Regions from separate parts of the Mycobacterium sp. ITM-2016-00317 genome, predicted to be linked through region 1. Evidence: riboswitches for the same ligand, from Rfam matches in the RefSeq annotation. Region 1 holds a riboswitch; the other holds the start of a gene.
What was found. Region 1 has a riboswitch for thiamine pyrophosphate ahead of thiD (bifunctional hydroxymethylpyrimidine kinase/phosphomethylpyrimidine kinase). Riboswitches for the same ligand answer to the same signal wherever they lie in the genome.
Positions count from the first base shown of each region.

Region 2: it holds a riboswitch for thiamine pyrophosphate, as region 1 does, so the genes downstream of both, C6A87_RS28155 (ECF transporter S component) here and thiD (bifunctional hydroxymethylpyrimidine kinase/phosphomethylpyrimidine kinase) in region 1, are expected to answer to the same signal.

Region 1 covers NZ_CP134399.1:658,487-668,224, reverse strand. The annotation lists gene C6A87_RS03185 (glutamate--cysteine ligase) at 1-1,039, opposite strand, end outside; gene sodC (superoxide dismutase[Cu-Zn]) at 996-1,700, opposite strand; gene C6A87_RS03175 (LytR C-terminal domain-containing protein) at 1,711-2,166, opposite strand; gene C6A87_RS03170 (DUF3263 domain-containing protein) at 2,198-2,506, opposite strand; gene C6A87_RS03165 (peptide deformylase) at 2,657-3,250, shown strand; gene C6A87_RS03160 (GNAT family N-acetyltransferase) at 3,254-4,171, shown strand; gene C6A87_RS03155 (exodeoxyribonuclease III) at 4,177-4,992, shown strand; gene C6A87_RS03150 (hypothetical protein) at 5,012-5,311, opposite strand; TPP riboswitch at 5,609-5,718, shown strand; gene thiD (bifunctional hydroxymethylpyrimidine kinase/phosphomethylpyrimidine kinase) at 5,710-6,591, shown strand; gene C6A87_RS03140 (alpha/beta family hydrolase) at 6,588-7,211, shown strand; gene C6A87_RS03135 (septum formation family protein) at 7,226-7,852, shown strand; gene C6A87_RS03130 (NAD(P)/FAD-dependent oxidoreductase) at 7,883-9,370, shown strand; gene C6A87_RS03125 (hypothetical protein) at 9,380-9,646, shown strand; gene C6A87_RS03120 (TetR/AcrR family transcriptional regulator) at 9,613-9,738, opposite strand, start outside.
Region 2 covers NZ_CP134399.1:5,862,148-5,871,885, forward strand. The annotation lists gene C6A87_RS28135 (sugar porter family MFS transporter) at 1-1,215, shown strand, start outside; gene C6A87_RS28140 (MFS transporter) at 1,307-2,470, shown strand; gene C6A87_RS28145 (energy-coupling factor transporter transmembrane component T) at 2,454-3,209, opposite strand; gene C6A87_RS28150 (ABC transporter ATP-binding protein) at 3,206-4,684, opposite strand; partial or broken gene C6A87_RS28155 (ECF transporter S component) at 4,681-5,311, opposite strand; TPP riboswitch at 5,431-5,542, opposite strand; gene C6A87_RS28160 (AAA family ATPase) at 5,584-6,141, opposite strand; gene C6A87_RS28165 (SDR family oxidoreductase) at 6,231-6,992, opposite strand; gene C6A87_RS28170 (zinc-binding dehydrogenase) at 7,018-8,025, opposite strand; gene C6A87_RS28175 (VOC family protein) at 8,022-8,486, opposite strand; gene C6A87_RS28180 (sulfotransferase) at 8,483-9,667, opposite strand; gene C6A87_RS28185 (SDR family oxidoreductase) at 9,678-9,738, opposite strand, start outside.

The sequences.
Region 1 (9,738 bases):
CCTCGACGCACTGCAGCCGCTTGGCCACCGGCTGCAGACGCTCCACCAGGTCGTCGAGGTCCTCGGTCACCAGACGCTCGTTGCTGTCGGCGTCCAGGATGATGATCGCGTCCAACCCGTAACGGGCTGCGCGCCATTTGTTCTCCTGCACATGCCACGGCGGCATCAGCGGCAGCGACTCACCGGCGTCCATCCGGCGGTCCAGGTCGACGATCAGGCAGTGGGTGAGCGCGACCAGCGCGGAGAGCTCGTGCAGGTTGGAGACGCCGTCGAAGATCCGCACCTCGATGGTGCCGAGATGCGGGGAAGGCCTGATGTCCCACCGGATCTCGTTCATGTGGTCGATGATGCCGGTCTTCTTCTGGTCACCGACGAAGCGTTCGAACTCACGCCATTCCTGGAAGTGGAACGGCAGCCCGGCGGTCGGCAGCTGCTGGAACATCATCGCCCGGTTGCTGGCGTACCCGGTGTCCACGCCGTCCCAGAACGGCGAGGACGCCGACAGCGCCAGCAGGTGCGGGTACTGGTGCAGCAGCGAGGTGATGATCGGCATCACCTTGTGCGCCGACGAGACGCCGACGTGCACGTGCACGCCCCAGATCAGCATCTGCCTGCCCCACCACTGCGTGCGCTTGATCAGCTCGGCGTAGCGGGGTGCGTCGGTGAGTTTCTGCGCCGTCCAGTCCGCGAACGGGTGTGTGCCCGCGCAGAACAACTCCATGCCGCGCTCGCGCACCACGTCACGCACCGGGCGCAGGGTCGTCGCGAGATCGTCCATCGCTGCGGCGGTGTTGTCACAGATCCCCGTGACCACCTCGATGGTGTTGCGCAGCAATTCCTTGTGCACGCGCGGATTCTCGCCGATCTCGGCGATCACCGACGCGGCCTCGTTGCTCAGATCGCGGGTCTTCGCGTCGACGAGCGCGAACTCCCATTCGACGCCGAGAGTCGGTCGGACCGACCCCGCGAAGTCGATCCGACCGTCAGCTCTGAGATCAGCCGCGGGTGATGACACCGCACGCCACCCGCGCTCCGGCATCGCCGGTCGCCAGGGTGGTCTGGTCCGGTGGCGGGTCTCCGTTGATCTGCTGGTAGCGCTCCGGCGGGATGTTGGCGAAGTTGTCGGCCTTCTCGTGGATGATGATCGCCGTGCCCTCACCCTCGAGCAGCTGCTCGGCGGTGAACGCGTCGGTGGTGGTCACCAGCATCGCCGAGCCGTCCTCGCGCACCTGCAGCGACGACAGGTCGCCGCTGGCCGGATGGCCGCTGTGGCCGGCCGCCTGGAAGTGGCCGCCCGCGGAATTGAAGTTGGCCGGCGCGCCGCCTGTCGGTGCGACCGAGTTGGCCTCGCACTTGCCCACCGAGTGGATGTGCATGCCGTGGAAGCCGGGCTCGAGCGCACCGCCGGTGGCCTCGACCGTGACGGTCGCGTAGCCGTCCGAGAACGTGAAGTCGGCGGTGGCGACGGTGGTGCCGTCGGGCAGCTTCAGATCGGCGGACAGGGCTTCCCCGGTCGCGCTCGCGCCGCCTCCGTGCCCCGAGCCGTGCTCGTCGGGGCCCGCGGTCGGCGAGGGCGAACCGGTCCACACCGGGGGCGTGGTGCCGGGCGAATCCGAAGGCACTTCTCCGGGGGGAGCGCACGCACTCAACGCAAGTGCGGGCACTGCGAACAAGGTGGCAGCAGCAACGGACCTGAGCATGAGCAAGAGCCTAGCCGGTGACCAGTACGACGACTCCCGGTGGCTGCTCTGTGAGCTCGGGCACCCGCGGAGCCACCGGCGCCTCCAGCAGTCGGCCCACCTCTTCGGCGGCCTCCTGCTCGCCCGGGGCCTCACCGAAATACACCGTGGTCACCGTCACGTCGGGCACGACCAGGTTGCCGGTATCGGTGACGTTCCACTCGGCGTCGCGCAGCCGGGTGGCGATCGCCTCGGCGGCGCCGGGGGTCTCGGAGATGTTGAACACCCGCACGTCGGCGCGCGCCGGCTCCTCGGGCGCCGCGCTCGTGGTGGTGGCCGAGGTCGTCACGGTCGTCGAGCCCGCCGACGGGGTGTCGTCGTCGCCGCCGAGCGACTGCAGGGCGACGAGCAGGAACACCACGCCCAGGAACAACAGCACCATCACCATGGCGCGAATGGGCAGCCCGGAGGAATCTCGCTGGTTCATCGGCGCCTACTGTATCCCGCGCCCACCGGCCTCAGGTGACGTCGAACCCGAGGCGGCGCGCTGCGCGTGCCTTCTGCCTGCTGGCGCGCAGCCTGCGCAGCCGCTTCACCAGCATGGGGTCCGCCGCGAGGGCTTCCGGCCGGTCCACCAGCGCGTTCAGCACCTGGTAGTAGCGGGTCGCCGACATCGAGAACAGCTCCTTGATGGCGTCTTCCTTGGATCCGGCGTACTTCCACCACTGCCGTTCGAAGGCAAGGATGTCGTGTTCTCGACGGGTCAGTCCGTCGGTGGGCTCGCTGTCGTCCCCGGAACGCTCAGCCCGCGCGATGGCGCCGTCCATATCGCTACTTGGACCCTTCCGAAAAATCGAGAATGACATCAATGTGGTTCGGCGAGTATTCAATCACGGTTGAGTCACGCGCATCGTCAACATCGCCGCGAGTCGGCGGTCCGAACAACCGCGGACAGCGGGCACCTTAAGCTTTCTCCCATGGCAGTCAGACCCATCCGCATCGTGGGAGATCCCGTCCTGCACACGGCGACCGAACCGATACCCGTCGGCGACGACGGTTCGCTGCCCGCCGATCTGGCCGATCTGATCACCGATCTCTACGACACGATGGACGCCGCCCACGGAGTCGGGCTGGCCGCCAACCAGATCGGCGTCAACAAACGGGTCTTCGTCTACGACTGCGCCGAATCGCGCAAGAAGACCACGCGGCGCCGCGGTGTCGTGGTCAACCCGGTGCTGGAGACCTCCGAGGTGCCCGAGACCATGCCGGACCCCGAGGACGACGACGAGGGCTGCCTGTCGGTGCCCGGCGAGTCGTTTCCGACGGGCCGCGCCGACTGGGCGCGGGTGACGGGGCTGGACGCCGACGGGACGCCGATCACCATCGAGGGCACCGAGCTGTTCGCCCGGATGCTGCAACACGAGACCGGGCACCTGGACGGTTTCCTGTACCTCGACCGGCTCGTCGGGCGTAACGCGCGCAGCGCCAAGAAGGCCGTCAAGGCCAACGGCTGGGGCGTCCCCGGATTGTCGTGGATGCCGGGCGAGGACCCCGACCCGTTCGGCCACTGAGTCGTGTCCGGAGCCGTCCCCGAGTTGCCTGAGGCCGGGACCCGGGTCAGCCTGCGTTACCGGCTGCCGACGGACTCGGACCGGCCGATGACCGACGTGGTCGGCCACATCCTCGAAGCCGGCGACGAGACCGGCGCCGTGGTGCGGATCCGCACCCGACGCGGCGACATCGTCGACGTCGACGCCCGGGACGTGCTGGCCGTGCGCGTCGTCCCGGAGATGCCGGTGCGGACCGGCGAGATCCGCAACCTCGAACACGCGGCGGCCCTGGGCTGGCCCGGCACCGAACACGAGTGGCTGGACGGCTGGCTGTTGCGGCACGGGCACGGAGTCACCCGGCGAGCCAATTCCGCTGTGCCGATCCGGTTCTCGTCGTTCAGCGAGATCGCCCAGGTGGCCCGGTGGTACGCCGCGCGGGGACTGCCGGCACTGGTGTCGGCGCCCGACCGGCTGCTGCGACTTCCCGAGGGCGTCCCCACCGATGCCGAAAACCTGGTGATGGCAGCAGATATCGGCGTCTCCGGAGTGACGGAGGTGTCGGTGGCGGACTCACCCGACGACAGGTGGCTGACGCTGTACCGGCGCGACGTGCCGGTCGATGTGCTCACCGCGGTCGTCGACGGCGTGGTCGGGTTCGGCGAACTGGCCGGTGCGGCAGTGGGCCGGGTGGCGGTGACCGACGCGCCGGACGGCACCCGCTGGGCCGGGATCTCGGCGGTGCACGTGTCGGAGGACGCCCGCAGGCAGGGTCTGGCCCGGCGCCTGTGCGCCGGACTGCTGGACTGGGCGCACCAGCACGGCGCCACCCGCGCCTATGCGCAGGTGGTCACCGACAATCCGGGCGCGCGTGCCCTCTACGAAACCATGGGTTTCCAGGTCCACCACCGGTCACGGTACGTCCGCGCGGAGGACCTACTGTAGGGCCCATGCGCCTGGCAACCTGGAACGTCAACTCGATCCGCGCCCGGGTCGACCGCGTCACCGACTGGCTGGAACGCGCCGACGTCGACGTACTGGCCATGCAGGAGACCAAGTGCTCCGACGACCAGTTCCCGACCATGCCGTTCGCCGCACTCGGCTACGAGATCGTGCACTGCGGGTTCAGCCAGTGGAACGGGGTGGCGATCGCCTCGCGGGTCGGCATCGACGACGTCCAGGTCGGTTTCGACGGCCAACCCACCTGGAGCGACAAGCCCGAGGTGCAGGCCGCGGCCGAGGCGCGCGCGCTCGGCGCGACCTGCGCCGGGGTCAGGGTGTGGAGTCTCTACGTTCCCAACGGCCGCACCGTCGGCTCACCGCATTACAGCTACAAGCTGGAATGGCTTGCCGCGCTTCGCGATACCGCGTCGTCGTGGCTGAAGTCCGATCCGGCCACCCCGCTGGCGCTGGTCGGCGACTGGAACATCGCCCCCTTCGACGACGACGTGTGGGACATCTCGTTGTTCCAGGACAGCACTCACGTGACCGCCCCGGAGCGCGCGGCCTTCAACGCGATCCTCGATGCCGGTTTCACCGACGTGGTAAGACCTTTCACGCCGGGTCCCGGCACCTACACGTACTGGGACTACACCCAGCTGCGGTTCCCGAAGAACCGGGGCATGCGCATCGACTTCATCTTGGGCTCCCCGGCGCTGGCCGAGCGTGTCGTCCACGCCGAGATCGCCCGCGATGAACGCAAAACCGGAAAGAACCGGATCGGCACGCCGAGCGATCACGCCCCGGTGGTCGTTGACCTGACGTGATTACCGGACGTCGCCCTCGTTAGCGGACGTCGACGTAGTAGACGTGGCCCGACTTGTGCTGCTGCTGGGTGTGGCCGTGGATGTTGTCGTGCACGGTGGAGTGCAGTGTGCCGCCCTGATTGATCCCGACGACCACCGCTTCGCTCAGCGGACGGTCGGAGAGCCGGTGAACCACCACGTGATTGCCCTCGGCCTCCATCTGGCTGATCGTGTCCTGCGCGTTGGCTCCATGCGGAACGGCCTGCACGGGAGCGGCCACGCCGATGACGGCGGTGCTCAGCAAGGCGGCGATAATCGTAGCGATGGAGAACTTCTTCATTTCTGCTGCCCTTCCCGCTCGGGTCGAGCCGTGGAGCGTGTCACGCGGTCTCGATGCTCTTGTCCTGGTGTTTTGTCGATCGTCTTTGACGATCTGAATCGATTAACGCGAGGTCGAGATCCGGTGTTCCCTGGCAGGAAGTGATTCTCGGATGGCAGTAATACACCTGTGAAACTCGTCATAAGACCTCTTCAAATCGCAAGCACGTTCGACCCATCGGCCCGTGACGGCGGCGCTGACGCCGCCCGCGTCACCGTTCTGGACGGGCCCAGAGTCGCTGCGCTAGCGTGGCCCTCGTCACCAGAACGCGGGAGCGTGTGCCGAGCGCGCTGAGAGGACGGGTGGGCCCGTCGACCGTACGAACCTGACCGGGTAATGCCGGCGTAGGGAGAGCGCACATGTCCGACGTCAGCGATGTCACTGCCGAGCCCCGCCGCCTGCCGACGACCTACCTTCCGCTGACCCCGCCCAGGCAGACCCCGCTGCGGGTGATGACCATCGCCGGGTCGGACTCCGGTGGCGGAGCGGGCATCCAGGCCGACATGCGCACCTTCGCGCTGCTCGGCGTGCACAGTCTGGTCGCCGTGACCGCCGTCACGGTGCAGAACTCGATGGGGGTCAGGAGTTTTCACGAACTCCCGGTCGGCATCGTCGCCGGCCAGATCGAGGCGGTGGCCTCCGACATCGGAGTACAGGCCGCCAAGACCGGCATGCTCGCGTCGACGGAGATCATCGAGGCCATCGTCGGCGCCTGGGTCGCGCAGGGACTGGACGGCAAGGTCCCGTTGGTCGTCGACCCGGTCTGCGCCTCCATGCACGGCGACCCGCTGCTGCACCCGAGCGCGCTGGACGCGTTGCGCGACAGGTTGTTTCCGCTCGCCACCTTGGTCACCCCCAACCTCGACGAGGTGCGGCTGCTCGTCGGCATCGACGTGGTCGACCAGGACTCCCAGCGCGCGGCGGCGCGCGCGCTGCATGCGCTCGGCCCGCAGTGGGCGCTGGTCAAGGGCGGGCACCTGCGCGCGTCGGCGCAGAGCCCCGACCTGCTGTTCGACGGCACCGACTTCCACGAGTTCGACGTGACCCGCATCGACACCGGCCACGATCACGGCGCGGGCGACACCCTGGCCGCGGCCACCGCGTGCGCGCTGGCCCACGGCTACTCCGTGCCCGATGCCGTCGCGTTCGGGAAGCGCTGGGTGACCGAATGTCTGCGCTCGGCCTACCCGCTCGGCCAGGGTCACGGCCCCGTCTCCGCGTTGTTCCGGCTGTCGACATGACGATCGAGGACATGGACGCCATCGCCGGCGTCGTGCACCGTCCCGACGGCACCCCGGCGGGCGTGGTCGCGCTGACGCACGGGGCCGGCGGCAGCCGGGAATCGCCGATGCTGCAGGCGCTCTGCGACGAGTGGGCCCGCCGCGGCTGGCTCGCGGTGCGTTACAACCTGCCCTACCGGCGGCGCCGCCCCAAAGGCCCACCGTCCAATTCCGCGGCGACCGACATGGCCGGCATCGTCGAGGCGGTAACCGCGGTCCGCGAGCTCGCCGACGGCCCGCTGATCGCCGGCGGCCATTCCTACGGCGGGCGGCTCACGTCGATGGCGGTCGCCGACGGCCTGCACCTCGACGTGCTGACGCTGTTCTCCTATCCGCTTCACCCGCCGGGCAAGCCGGAGCGCGCCCGCACCGAGCACCTGCCCCGGATCTCGGTGCCCACGGTGTTCACCCACGGCACCGCGGACCCGTTCGGCACGCTCGACGAACTCCGTCCCGCCGCGGCGCTGATCCCGGCCCGCACCGAGATCGTCGAGATCACCGGCGCCCGACACGACCTCAACTCCAAGAAACTCGACGTACCGGCACTTGCCGTCGATGCCGCTCTGCGGATGCTCGGCTGAGTTATCGTCGCAGCGTGACCGCCCCGCCGCCGCCTCCTCCGATGCCGTATCAGGGCGGCGCGCCCCAGCCTTACCCCTATTCCGCGCCGCCGCCGAAGACGAACTGGTGGGCGATCGTGTCGCTGATCTTCGGCATCATCGGTGGCGCCGTGATCGCGCTGGTCTGCGGCATCGTCGGGGTCAGGAAAGCCAAGCAGTACGGCAGCGGCCGCGGTATGGCCATCGCAGGCATCGTGCTGTCGGTGCTGTGGATCGTCGCCGGGGTGGTCATCACCGTCGTCGCCGTCAACGACGACACCCGCACCGCCACCGATCTGCAGGTAGGCGACTGTCTGGCCGAGATCCCCGCCGGCGACCGGGTGGTCAACGTCACGCTGATCAGCTGCGACCAGCCGCACGCCGGCGAGGTTTTCGCAGTGCTGACCCTGCCCGACGGGCCGTTCCCGGGCCAGGACGCGGTCGACGCGCATCACCAGAAATGCACACCTGAGCTGCAGCGCTATTCCCCGCAGTCGGTCACCGACGAATCCGTCCGGCTCTACGTGCTCAACCCGACCGCGGAGACGTGGGCCGACGGCGACCATGCGGTCACCTGTATCGCGACACTCGACCCTCCCCGGACGGGCTCGCTGCGCGGCTGAATCCGCCCGGACCTCGGGTACCGTTGCGCCATGACTTCGGAGCAATTCGACGCGGTCATCGTGGGTGCCGGCTTTGCAGGCATCGGTGCGGCCATCCAGTTCAAGCGGTTGGGCATCGAGAACTTCGTGATCCTCGACCGGGAAGAAGATCTGGGCGGTACGTGGTACGTCAACCACTACCCCGGCCTGGCCGTCGACGTCCCCACGACCACCTACTCGTACTTCTTCGAGCCGAACCCGAACTGGTCACGGCTCTTCTCCACCGGCGCGGAGATCAAGCAGTACGCCGACGACGTCGCGGACAAGTACGACGTGCGGCGCCACATGCGTTTCGGGGTGACGGTCGAGGGCGCACGGTGGGACGAGGACGCCAAGCGCTGGCGGGTGACCCTCGCCGACGGCGCGACGCTGGAGGCCCGCTACCTGATCACCGCCACCGGGTTCCTGTCCCAGCCGCACGTGCCCGACATCCCGGGCATCACCGAGTTCGACGGCCGGATCGTCCACACCACCGCCTGGGACGACTCCTACGATCCCACCGGGGAGCGGATCGGCATCATCGGCACCGGCGCGACCGCGGTGCAGCTGATCCCCGAGCTCGCGAACAAGGCCGCCGATCTGACGGTCTACCAGCGCACCCCGATCTGGGTGGTACCCAAGATCGACTTCCGCTTCTCCGAGCGCGCCAAGCGTCTATTCGCCCGGGTTCCGTTCACCCAGCGGCTCATTCGGGCGATCACCGATGCGATCTACGAGTTCATGGTCTCGGTGGGCGTCGTGCACTACAAGACGACACGTGGCCGCTTCAACATCGCCGCGGGCGATCTGGCCAAGATGCACCGGTTCGTCACGATCCGCGACAAGGACCTGCGGGCCAGGCTGACCCCCGACTACGACTTCGGTTGCAAACGGCCGACTTTCTCCAACAGCTACTACCGCACCTTCACCAGGCCGCACGTACACCTGCAGGACGCCGGTATCGCCAGGATCGAGTCCGACGGCGTCGTCGGACTGGACGGCACCAAGACCAGGATCGACACGCTGGTGCTGGCCACCGGTTTCGACCTGTGGGAAGCCAACTTCCCCGCCATCGAGGTGATCGGCCGCGACGGCCGCAACCTCGGGAAGTGGTGGCGGGAGAACAGGTTCCAGGCCTACCAGGGGGTCTCGATCCCGTACTTCCCGAACTACCTGTCGCTGGCCAGCCCCTACGCCTTCCTCGGGTTGAACTTCTTCAACACGATGGAATACCAGATGCGGCACATGGACCGGTTGTTCGGTGCGGTGAAGCGCAGTGGCGCAACCACTTTCGAGGTCACGGAGGACGCCAACGGCCGGTACCTGGACCGGATGACCGAACTCCTCGGCGGCTCACTGTTCACCGTCGGAAACTGCGCGTCGGCACGGTCCTACTACTTCGATCCCGGCGGGGAACCGACACTGCTGCGCCCGACCTCGACACGCGCCGCGATCCGCGAGGCCGCCGAGTTCCCGATCAGCGACTACCGGATCGTCTAGTATCCGGTTGTGCCCAAGCAAAATTCACGTGCCGCCACCATCGCCGGTCTGCTCCTCGCCGGGGCCGGGGTCTCGCACTTCGTCGCCCCCGCGCTCTACGAGGGCCTGACCAAGCCCGCGTTCCCGACCGACACCCGCAAGCACGTGTACATCGACGGCGCCCTCGAGACCGCCGTCGGGCTCGGCATCGCCTCCCCGAAGACGCGTAAGCCGGCTCTCTTCGGGCTGGTGGCCTACCTGCTCTACCTGGCCGGCAACGTGGCCCGTAACCGGTAGCGGCCCAACAGCGTCACATCCACCAGGCCCTGCACGGTCTCCCTGGCCTCCTCGGAATCCGCGTAGCGCACCAGGCGGCCCAGGTCGACCAC
Region 2 (9,738 bases), 860 kb from region 1:
AGCATTCTGCTCGGCGCGGTGATCGGGGCGTTGACGTGCAGTTACCTTTCCGAGCGCGGCGGCCGGAAGAGGACGTTGGTGATGCTCGCCGTCGTCTTCGCCGTCGGAGCCGTCGGGTGTGCGCTCGCACCCAACCCGGTCCTGCTGTCGATCGGGCGGCTCGTGCTGGGATTCGCCGTCGGCGGCGCCACCCAGACCGCACCGATGTACGTCGCCGAGTTGGCACCCCCGAAGTACCGCGGCCGGCTGGTGCTCTGTTTCCAGATCGCGATCGGAGCCGGCATCGTGATCGCCACGATCGTCGGGGCTTCGGCGTTCATCCCGTGGCGGTGGTCGATCGGCGCGGCCTGTGTGCCCGCCGTGATCATGCTCGTCCTGCTCCTGCGGTTACCGGAGAGCCCGCGCTGGCTGGTCAAGAACGACGACCGCGCCAAAGCCGGCGAGGTACTCCGACGGGTCCGGCCCTCGGACTACGACATCGACGGGGAACTCGACGAGATGGCCGCGCTGGCCCGCGAGGAGCAGACCGCCAAGACGCGGGGCTGGTCGGGGCTGCGGGCGAAATGGGTGCGGCCGGCCCTGATCCTGGGCTGCGGTATCGCCATCTTCACCCAGCTCAGCGGTATAGAGATGATCATCTACTACTCGCCGACGATCCTCACCGACAACGGGTTCTCCGAGTCCGTGGCGCTCCAGGTGTCGGTCGCGCTCGGGGTGAGCTATCTGGTGGCCCAGCTGGTCGGTCTGTCGATCATCGACAAGGTCGGCCGCCGCCGGCTGACGCTCATCATGATTCCCGGTGCGGCGCTGAGCCTTTTCGTGCTGGGTTGGCTGTTCGTCTCCGGCAACAGCGGTCGCGAATCGATGCCGTTCATCATCGCGTGCCTCGTCGTCTTCATGCTCTTCAACGCCGGCGGGCTGCAGCTGATGGGCTGGCTGACCGGCTCCGAGACCTACCCACTGGCCGTGCGCCCCGCCGGCACCGCCGCGCAGTCCGCGGCACTGTGGGGCACCAACCTGCTCATCACGCTGACGCTGCTGACGCTGATCAGTGGTATCGGGGTCGGTCCGTCGATGTGGCTCTACGGGCTGTTCAACGTCGCGGCATGGCTGTTCGTCTATTTCCGGATGCCGGATCTCACCGGCCGAAGCCTGGAGGAGATCGAGACCAAGCTCAGCAAGGGCGAGTTCCGTCCCGCGGACTTCGCCCGCTGAGCCGGGCATCGGGACTCAAGTCGTCCCCCGCCGCGGTTGCACACCAAATGCACACCGGGAGCGACGGATGAAGCGCGGGAAGAGACACGGGATGACGGCTGATCGGACGTTCTATTCGTTGATCGCCGCCGGGACCGCCCTCATCGGCTGCTGCTACGGATTCGCCCGATTCGCCTACGGGTTGTTCGTGCCCGTGTTCACCGACGAGTTCCAGTTGAGTTCCACCGTCATCGGTCTGATCGGGTCCGGCAGTTACGTGGGCTACTGCGCGGCGATCACCGTCGCACTGGTGTTCAGCGATCGGGTGGGTGCGCGCCGAATGGCCGTTGCGGCAGGAGTTGTCGCGACGGTCGGCATCGTCGTCGTCGCAGTCGCCCCCTCTGCGCCGGTCCTGGCCGCGGGCATCCTCCTGGCGGGGATGAGCACCGGCCTCGCTTCCCCGCCACTGGCCACCGCTCTCGCCCAACGCCTGAGCGCCGAGCGAGCCGACCGCGCCCAGACGATCGTCAACGCGGGCACCGGGATCGGCGTGGTGGTGTCGGGCCCGATCGCTTTTGCGTTGTTCGACCACTGGCGCGTCGCGTGGGGCACCTACGGCGTCCTCACCGTCGCGGTCACCGTGTGGGTGGCGTTCACACTCCGTAACGGACCGGCAGCGGATCGCGGCGTGCGCCGGGACCGTCGGCTTGCGCCCGGTACCGCCCGGCTGCTGACCGCCTCTGTTCTGGCCGGCCTGGGCAGCATCGCCATCTGGAACTTCGGGCGCGACCTGATCAGCACCAGCTCCGGCGGAGACGCGGTCGCGACCAGCGCCTGGATGCTGCTGGGCGCCGCCGGGATCATCGGCGCCCTCGGCGGATCCGCGGTGCAGCGGCTGGGCTTCCGTCCGACGTGGGTGGTCACCGTCTCCGCGATGTCGGCGGGCACCGCGCTGCTGGCCGTCTCTCGGGAGCACACCGCGGGTGTCCTGCTGTCGGCAGGCATGTTCGGCGCGGCCTACATCGGCCTCACCGGCCTGCTCCTGCTGTGGAGCACGCGCCTGTACCCGGATTCCGCGGCGTTCGGTGTCGGCATGTCGTTCTTCGCGATCGCCGCCGGCCAGGCGATCGGTGCACCGGTCGTCGGCGCGCTGATCCAATCGTTCGGCTATACCGCGGCATTCCTGGTGTTCGCGGTGGTCGGACTGATGCCGGCGATCTTGAGCCCTGCCTCCGCCCGCACGGCACCGGGTGCCGGCGTCACCGCCCGCCGATGAAGTCCCACGTTCCTGCGGTGACCGCGACCGCGACAGCCGCTGCCGCGATCACCGCGGCGGCGCCCAGGAGCGCCAGTTCCGGCGCGCCGAACGTCGAGGGCCGCGCCCAGGTGCGGGTCGGGTACGCGCCGAAACCCCGTGCCTCCATGGCGGTGGCCAACTTGGCCCCCCGGCGCAGCGCGAAGACCAGCAGCGCGAACGCCTGACCGAGGAACCGCCGCACCCGGGCGTGGTCGGCCACCCCGCGGGCCCGCCGCGCATGGCCCAGGTACTCCCAGTCCTGGCGCAGCAGGCCTACCGTCCGCAGCCCGGCCAGGGCACCCACGACGAATCGGGCAGGCAGCTTCAGGATCTGGCCCAGCCCGTCGGCCAGCTCGGTCGGCTGGACGTCGATGAACAGGCACACCGACGGCAATGCGATCGCCAGCACGCGCAGGAACATCGCCAGCGCGAGCTCGATGGACCCGTCGCTGACGGTGATCAGCAGGAAATGCCAGTGCACGGCGCCGCTGGGCTCACCGTAGAGCAGGTTGGTCAGCGCGGTCAGCGCCGCGGCGAGAGTGACGAACGCGCCGCGGATCGCAAAGGCACGTAACGGGATGCGCAGCGCGAGCAGCAGCGGGATCTCCAGCACCAGCGCGGTCAGCGCCGACAGCCAGTCGACGCTGAGCACCAGCGTGCCCGCGATGAGCGCCGCGGCGAGCAGCTTCGCGACCGGGTTGACGCGCACGGTCGTCATCGGTGCGCCGCCGCAGCCAGGGCGATACGCCGGTCGGCGAGGACGTCGACGAACTCGGTGTCGTGCGTGACGGCCACCACGGCGGTTCCCGCGTCGGCGAGCTCGGCCAGCAGCTGGATGAGCTCCTCCCACGTACGGCGGTCCTGCCCGAAGGTGGGTTCGTCGAGGATGACGGCGGCGGGCCGGGTCATCAGCACGGTCGCCACCGACAGCCGGCGCTTCTCGCCCCCGGACAAGGTGAACGGGCTGCGGTCGGCCAGCTGACCGAGGCGCAGCCGGTCCAGCAGATCGTCGCTCAGAGTATGGATTTCGTCGGGACTGCGCCCCAGCGCCCTGGGTCCGAGCGCAAGCTCGTCTCGGACCGTGCCGGTGAGGAACTGGTGTTCGGGATCCTGGAAGACGCTCGCGATGCGGGTCAGCAGTTCCTTGGACCGCCACCGGACCGGCTCGAGCTTCCTGGGCAACGGGGCGAACGACTCGGCGGCCCGCAGCGCTCCGCCGCGCGGTGCCAGCAGCCCGCCCAGGGTCAGCGCGAGAGCGGACTTGCCGCAGCCGTTGGGCCCGGTGACGGCGGTGACCCGGCCGCGGGGGATGTCGAAGTTCAGTCCGCTGCGCGCGACCGGTCCGCCGCGGTGGCCCACCGACAGGTCGGCGGCGGTCAGCAGCGGCTCCGGCGCGGTCTGCGGTGCCCGCCGGACAGGGGTGGCCGGCACGTCGGGTAACCAGATCCCGGACTGCACAAGGTGTTTGCGCTCGCGTGTGAGGGTCTGCTCCGGTGGACCGTCGGCGATGACGGTACCGTCTGCGCCGAGCACGACCACCCGGTCGATCACCGGCAGCCACACCTTGGTGCGGTGCTCGACGACCACCACGGTGGCGCCGGTGCGGTCGGCCGCGGCGGCGACCGCATCACGTACCTCGACGACACCGGCGGGGTCGAGGTTGGCCGTCGGTTCGTCCAGCAGGATCAGCCCGGGCTGCATGGCGAGCACGCCGGCCAGCGCCAGCCGCTGCTTCTGCCCGCCGGACAGTTTCGAAGTGTCCTGTCCAAGAGGCAGGTTCAGCCCGACAGCTTCCAGGGCGTCGGCGACGCGCGGCCAGATCCGGCTGCGCGGCACCGAGAAGTTCTCCATGCCGAACGCCAGGTCGTCACCGACCCGCGACAGGATCACCTGGGAATCCGGGTCCTGCAGGACCATTCCGATGCGGGACCGTTGCGCAGCCGGTGGCCTACCGTCGACCAGAAGCTGTCCGGCGGCATGGCCTTCGTCGGCGCTGCCGAGCAGTCCGGCGAGTCCCTGCAGCAGCGTCGACTTCCCCGAGCCGGACGGGCCCAGCAGCAGCACCCGCTCCCCCGGCTCAACGCGCAGATCGAGACCCCTTGTTGCCCATCGTTGTTGGCCCGCGTGCTGCCAGCCCCAGCCCCGGGCCTCGATCGCGGCTCCGCCGCGCGCGGGAGCCGGCTCCGGGGTCATCGGGGCCGGCGGCCCGAGACCACCCTGCCGGCGGCGAAGCGGTCGAGCGCGCCGGTCTTGGCCAGCCCCCGGACGACGAACCAGGACAGCACGCCGGCGAGGACGGCGCCGGAGATCACCGCCGAGCCGGTGTAGATCGCGGCGAACGCGGTGGTCGAGCCGGGGTACCAGAGGAACAGGTCGTTGACGGCCAGCGCCAGCCCGGCCGCTGCCCCGGCGAGGGCGGCCACCGGCAGATTCCACCTGCGGTAGAAGAAGACGGCGAACACCAGCTCGGCGCCGAGCCCCTGGACGATTCCCGATTCGATGGTCAGCACCCCCCACTGGTTGCCGACCAGGGCGGACACCGTGGCCGCGACCAGTTCGCCGTACAGCGCCGCGCCGGGTTTGCGGATCACGAGCGCGGTCAGCACACCGGCGAACAGCCACCCCGCCGGCGAGTGCCTGCAGACCGGGCAGCACTGCTCCCAGCGGCTCGGTCAGCGGATTGGACGCGACGTTCCAGAAGACGAACACCAGGCCGGCCGCGACGGCCAGGACGCTGGCGACCACGATGTCGACGACCCGCCATCGCAGCGCGGGGCTGCGGCCGGCGGCTGCGGTGTGGTCGAGATACTGCTGGTCCATGAGGACTCCTTGACTGCGGGTATGGCGGGTCCGCCCGGGGACCCGCCGAAGAATCGGGGTGCCGAGCTGCTGAGGCCGAGCTCAGGCCGGTGGTGTGTGACAGGCCGGTGTGTGAAAGGCGACGTTCACGAGCATCTCCCTACGCCGGCATTACCCGGTCAGGTTCGTACGGTCGACGGCCGGTCAGCCGTCCTCTCAGCGCACTCGGTGTGCACTCCCGTGTGGTACGTCCCCCAAGCTAGCGCAGCCGGGGCCGCCCCCGCCAGGCCGGGTCAGCGCTGCACTGTCGTCCACGTGGCGCCGTGCGCCGTCTCGGTGACGACGTAGTCGGCGCCGGAGCGGGGGGCGCACCGGGCGATGAACTCCAGTTCCTGCGCTGCCCACCGGTCCCAGTGCGGACGGTAGGTGTCGCCGTCGCGCTGCAGTGCCCGCTGCCTGCGCAGAGGCTCCGGGCTCTCGACCCAGATGCCCAGGTCGGCCAGTGCCCGGTTGTCCGGTGCCAGCGCGCCGACCCCTTCGACGATCAGTCGCCGGCCGGCGCCCACGGTGTGCCAGCCTGCCGGGGAGTCGGTCGCCCAGTCCCAGCGGCGCCACCGGCCGGGCCGCCCCTCGGCGCGTGGGCGCAGCAGTTCGTCGTGGACGTGCCGGCTGGCCCAGTTCAGCCCGTCCCAGCCCGGGTAGATGTCGTCGAGGCGAACCAGGACGCTCCCGAGCCAGCGCTGGTGCAGCCGGTCGGCCAGCGTGGACTTCCCCGATCCGGAGCGACCGTCGATCAGCACCGTGGTCATGTCCTCGGAGAGCAGGCGGCCCACCACGGCGTCGACGCTCACGAAGTCCCCTTGATCGACCGATCCACGGTCGGGTCCGCCGGCCGGGTGACACCGACCTTAGTCGCGGCGGGTCGGCTGACAGACGCCGCTCAGGAACCCACCATCATCAGACCGCCGTCCACGGCCAGGAGTTGTCCGGTGATGAATCGCGCGGCCGGACTGCTCAGAAAGAGCAGTACGGGAGCCACGTCGGTCGCCGGGTCACCCAGCCTTCCGCCGAGCGGGATGCTCATCTGCAACTGCTGGTCCATCAGCGGCGCCATGTCCGGTCCGAGGAATTCCCGCACTCGGTCCGCCCCGGGGGTCTGCACCGCAGGCGCTACGGCGTTGACCGTCACCCCGTCGTGTGCCCAGGCGCGTGCAGCCGACCTGGTCCAGGCGTGTACGGCGCCCTTGGCTGCGGCGTAGACCGCCGACATCGGACTGCCCATTGCGGCCTCGGCAGAACCGAAATTGATGATCTGGCCGCCGTTTTCGCGCATCGCGGCATAACCCGCCTGGTTGACGAAGATGGTCGACTTCAGATTCGTGGCGAGCTGCCGATCGATGTCGTCGCCGGTGAGGGAGCCGGGTACGCCCGGCTGCCAATGCCCGGCGGCGTGGATGACGACATCGAGTCCATCCAGCGTGCGTACCGCGTACCCGACCGCGTCGTCGACATCGTCGGCGTCGCGTACATCGCAGCGCCGCCAGTGGGCCGGCAAGCCCTCGGGGGGTTCGGATTGGTGATAGGTCGCGGCCACCAGCGCCTCGGCGTCGACGAGTGCGCGCACCGCCGCGGCGCCGATGCCGGTGGCGGCGCCGGTCACCAGGACCTTGCGCCCGGCCACAGACGCGCGAGGTATATCCACGACTTCCTCCCTCTCCTACGTGTGGTCAGAACGTGACGACGACCTTGTCCGCAGCACCGGGCGTGCCCGCCAGGTCGAATGCGGAGTGCACCTCCGAGAACGGGACGGTGTGGCTGACGATCACGGCGTACTTCTGCCAGTTGGTGACCAGATCTTCTGTCACTTCGAAGATCTCGTCGGGGTAGCCCATGGAGCCGACGATGGTGATCTCGTTGCTCATCACGTTGCCGAAATCGACCGGGACGGGCTCCTTGTGCACACCGACGACCCCGAGCGTGGCACCCTTCTGCGCCGCCGCCAGGGCGGTGTCGACGACGGCTTTCGCGCCGGCGGCGTCGAGGAAGATGTCGGTGCCGGCCTTTCCCGGGACGAGCGCCTGCCCCTCGCCGTGCAGCTCGATCAGCCGGGCGATCACATCGTCGTCACCCGAGTTGATCACCGCGTCGGCGCCGACTTGCAGAGCTTTATCCAGCCGTGCCGCAACGATGTCGGCCACGACGACGTGCCCGACGCCGAGCGACTTGAATGCCAGCACGGCGCCGAGACCCACCGGTCCGGCGCCGAACACGACGACTTTGTCGCCCGGCTTCGGTCGGCACTGATTGACACCGTGGCGCGCGACGGCCATCGGCTCGTTGAGCGCGGCCACCTCGAACGGGATGTGCTTCGGGATGACCTGCAGCGTGACACCGCGGACTGCGTTCTCCACCAACAGATAGTCGGCCAATGCGCCCTGCGCACCGCCGTTTCCGATGATGCCGCCCGGTGCGGCCATCGGATTGACGACGACATGGTCTCCCACGTCGATATCGTCGACATCGGCGCCGACCTCGACGACCTCCCCGGCGGGTTCATGCCCGAGTGGGGTGCTGCCCTGGCGTGGCGGGATCCCCCCGATCGCGATGTAGAACGAGTCCGATCCGCAGACGCCGCAGGCGCGCATCCGTACCAGGACGTCCCTGGATCCGACCACGGGTACGGGCGTGTCCAGCACCTGAACCGTCCCGGGCCCGGTCACCGTCGCCACCTTCACGCCGACATCGCGTCCAGGAATCCGGTCCAGTCGGGAAACATTGCGCGGTCGACGATCTCGATCCGGACACCGGAATCGTCGATGAAGTAGGCGAATGTGGTCAAGGATTCCCCCGCGGGGCGCGCTTCCAGGCGATAGCCGGCCTCTTCGAGCCGTCGGGCCGCCGCGGGCAGGTCGTCGACCCAGTAACCCAGATGGTGCGCCGCACCGGAAGCCCGCACCGTCCACACGGTACCCGGCACTTCCTGAACGATCTCCAGATGCGGCGCCTGCAACGAGTAGACGAACCGGAACGGCACCTCGACCTCCCCGTCGAGGGTCGCCACGGTCAGGGTGGCTTCGACAGGCTTGGTCCAGGTGTATCCGGCGGCAGCACTGAGCCGGGCGGCGGCCTCGCCGACATCGGGGACGACCAGACCGGTGTGGTAGAGCGCATCGGCGGTGAGCACGGCGGAGGTCACGGTCGGCCTTCCAGTTCGATGTCGAAAGTCCCGAGATAGTCGGCGAACACGGGCTTCAGCTCGTCGACGGTGAGACCGTACTGCTCGAGGCTGTAGGAGTTCACGCCGTAACGGTCCTGCGGATGCTCGGCGAGCCAGTTCTGCATCTGTGTCTCGGTTTCCGGTGTCAGCGTGTCGCCGGCCCAGTCGTACAGGCGCCGCATCACGCCCATCGGGTCGCGCATCATCTCCGAGTAGTGCATGTGGAAGAAGCGGTCGTCGCCGATGCGCTCGCGCGCACGCAGCGGCCGCTCGACATGCTCGGCCATCTGTGCCTTCACGTAGCGCCCTACGTCGTGCAGGTCGAGGGCCTCGGCGTGGTGGGTCATGCTCTTCGGCAGCTTCAACAGATTGCCCAGGGATCCGGTGGCTTTGTACGGGTCGCGGTGGGCCCAGACCAGCCGGGCGTCCGGAAAAACCTTCAGCAGCGCGTCGATATGCACGGAGTGCGACGGCATCTTCAGGCTCCAGATGCCCGGGGCGGTCGATTGCAGCACCTGCAGATAGCGCTTCTGGTACTCGTAGGTCGTGACCATGTCCGCCTCGGCGAACAGCCACTCGTAGTACCTCGAGGTGTGCAGGAATGCGTCCCACGACAGCGCTTTGAAGTCCTGATTGTGGATGAACATGTCCTCGGTGGGGCCGTCGGCGTCTTCCCAATGTGGCAAAGGGACTTTCGCGGCGGTGACCATCTCCAGCATCTTGCGCTGCTCGTCGAGCAGGTCCAGACACCGTTGATCGGTGCGTAGCGTCTCGGTGGGCGCGGGCGGGACGGGCCGCATGCACTGCCAGAGCAGCAGCGACCGCCGGGCGGGATCCTGATCGAGCAGATAGCTGACCACGGTCGTGCCTGTGCGAGGCATGCCCAGCACGAACAACGGTCTCTCCACGGGCGCGTCGAGCAGCTCGGGATGAGTTTCGATGTACTCGTGGACCTGGAGCCGGCGCGCGAGGGCGTCGGCGCAGTCGTTGAGTATGCGCTCACGCCCAGACGGCGTGAATGCCGCCGAGGTATTGACCTCGTCGACGACGATCTCCAGGCCCTCCCGCCAGGAGCCCGAATCGATCTCGCACAGGCCGGTGCGCTCGACCGCGATGTCCAGGACATCTTCGGCCGTTGCGACAGCGTCGAATTCGCTCATCTGGTACCCCTCAGACCGTCAGGTATCCGCCGTCTACGGCGACGGTGGTGCCGGTGATGTAGCGCGCGGAG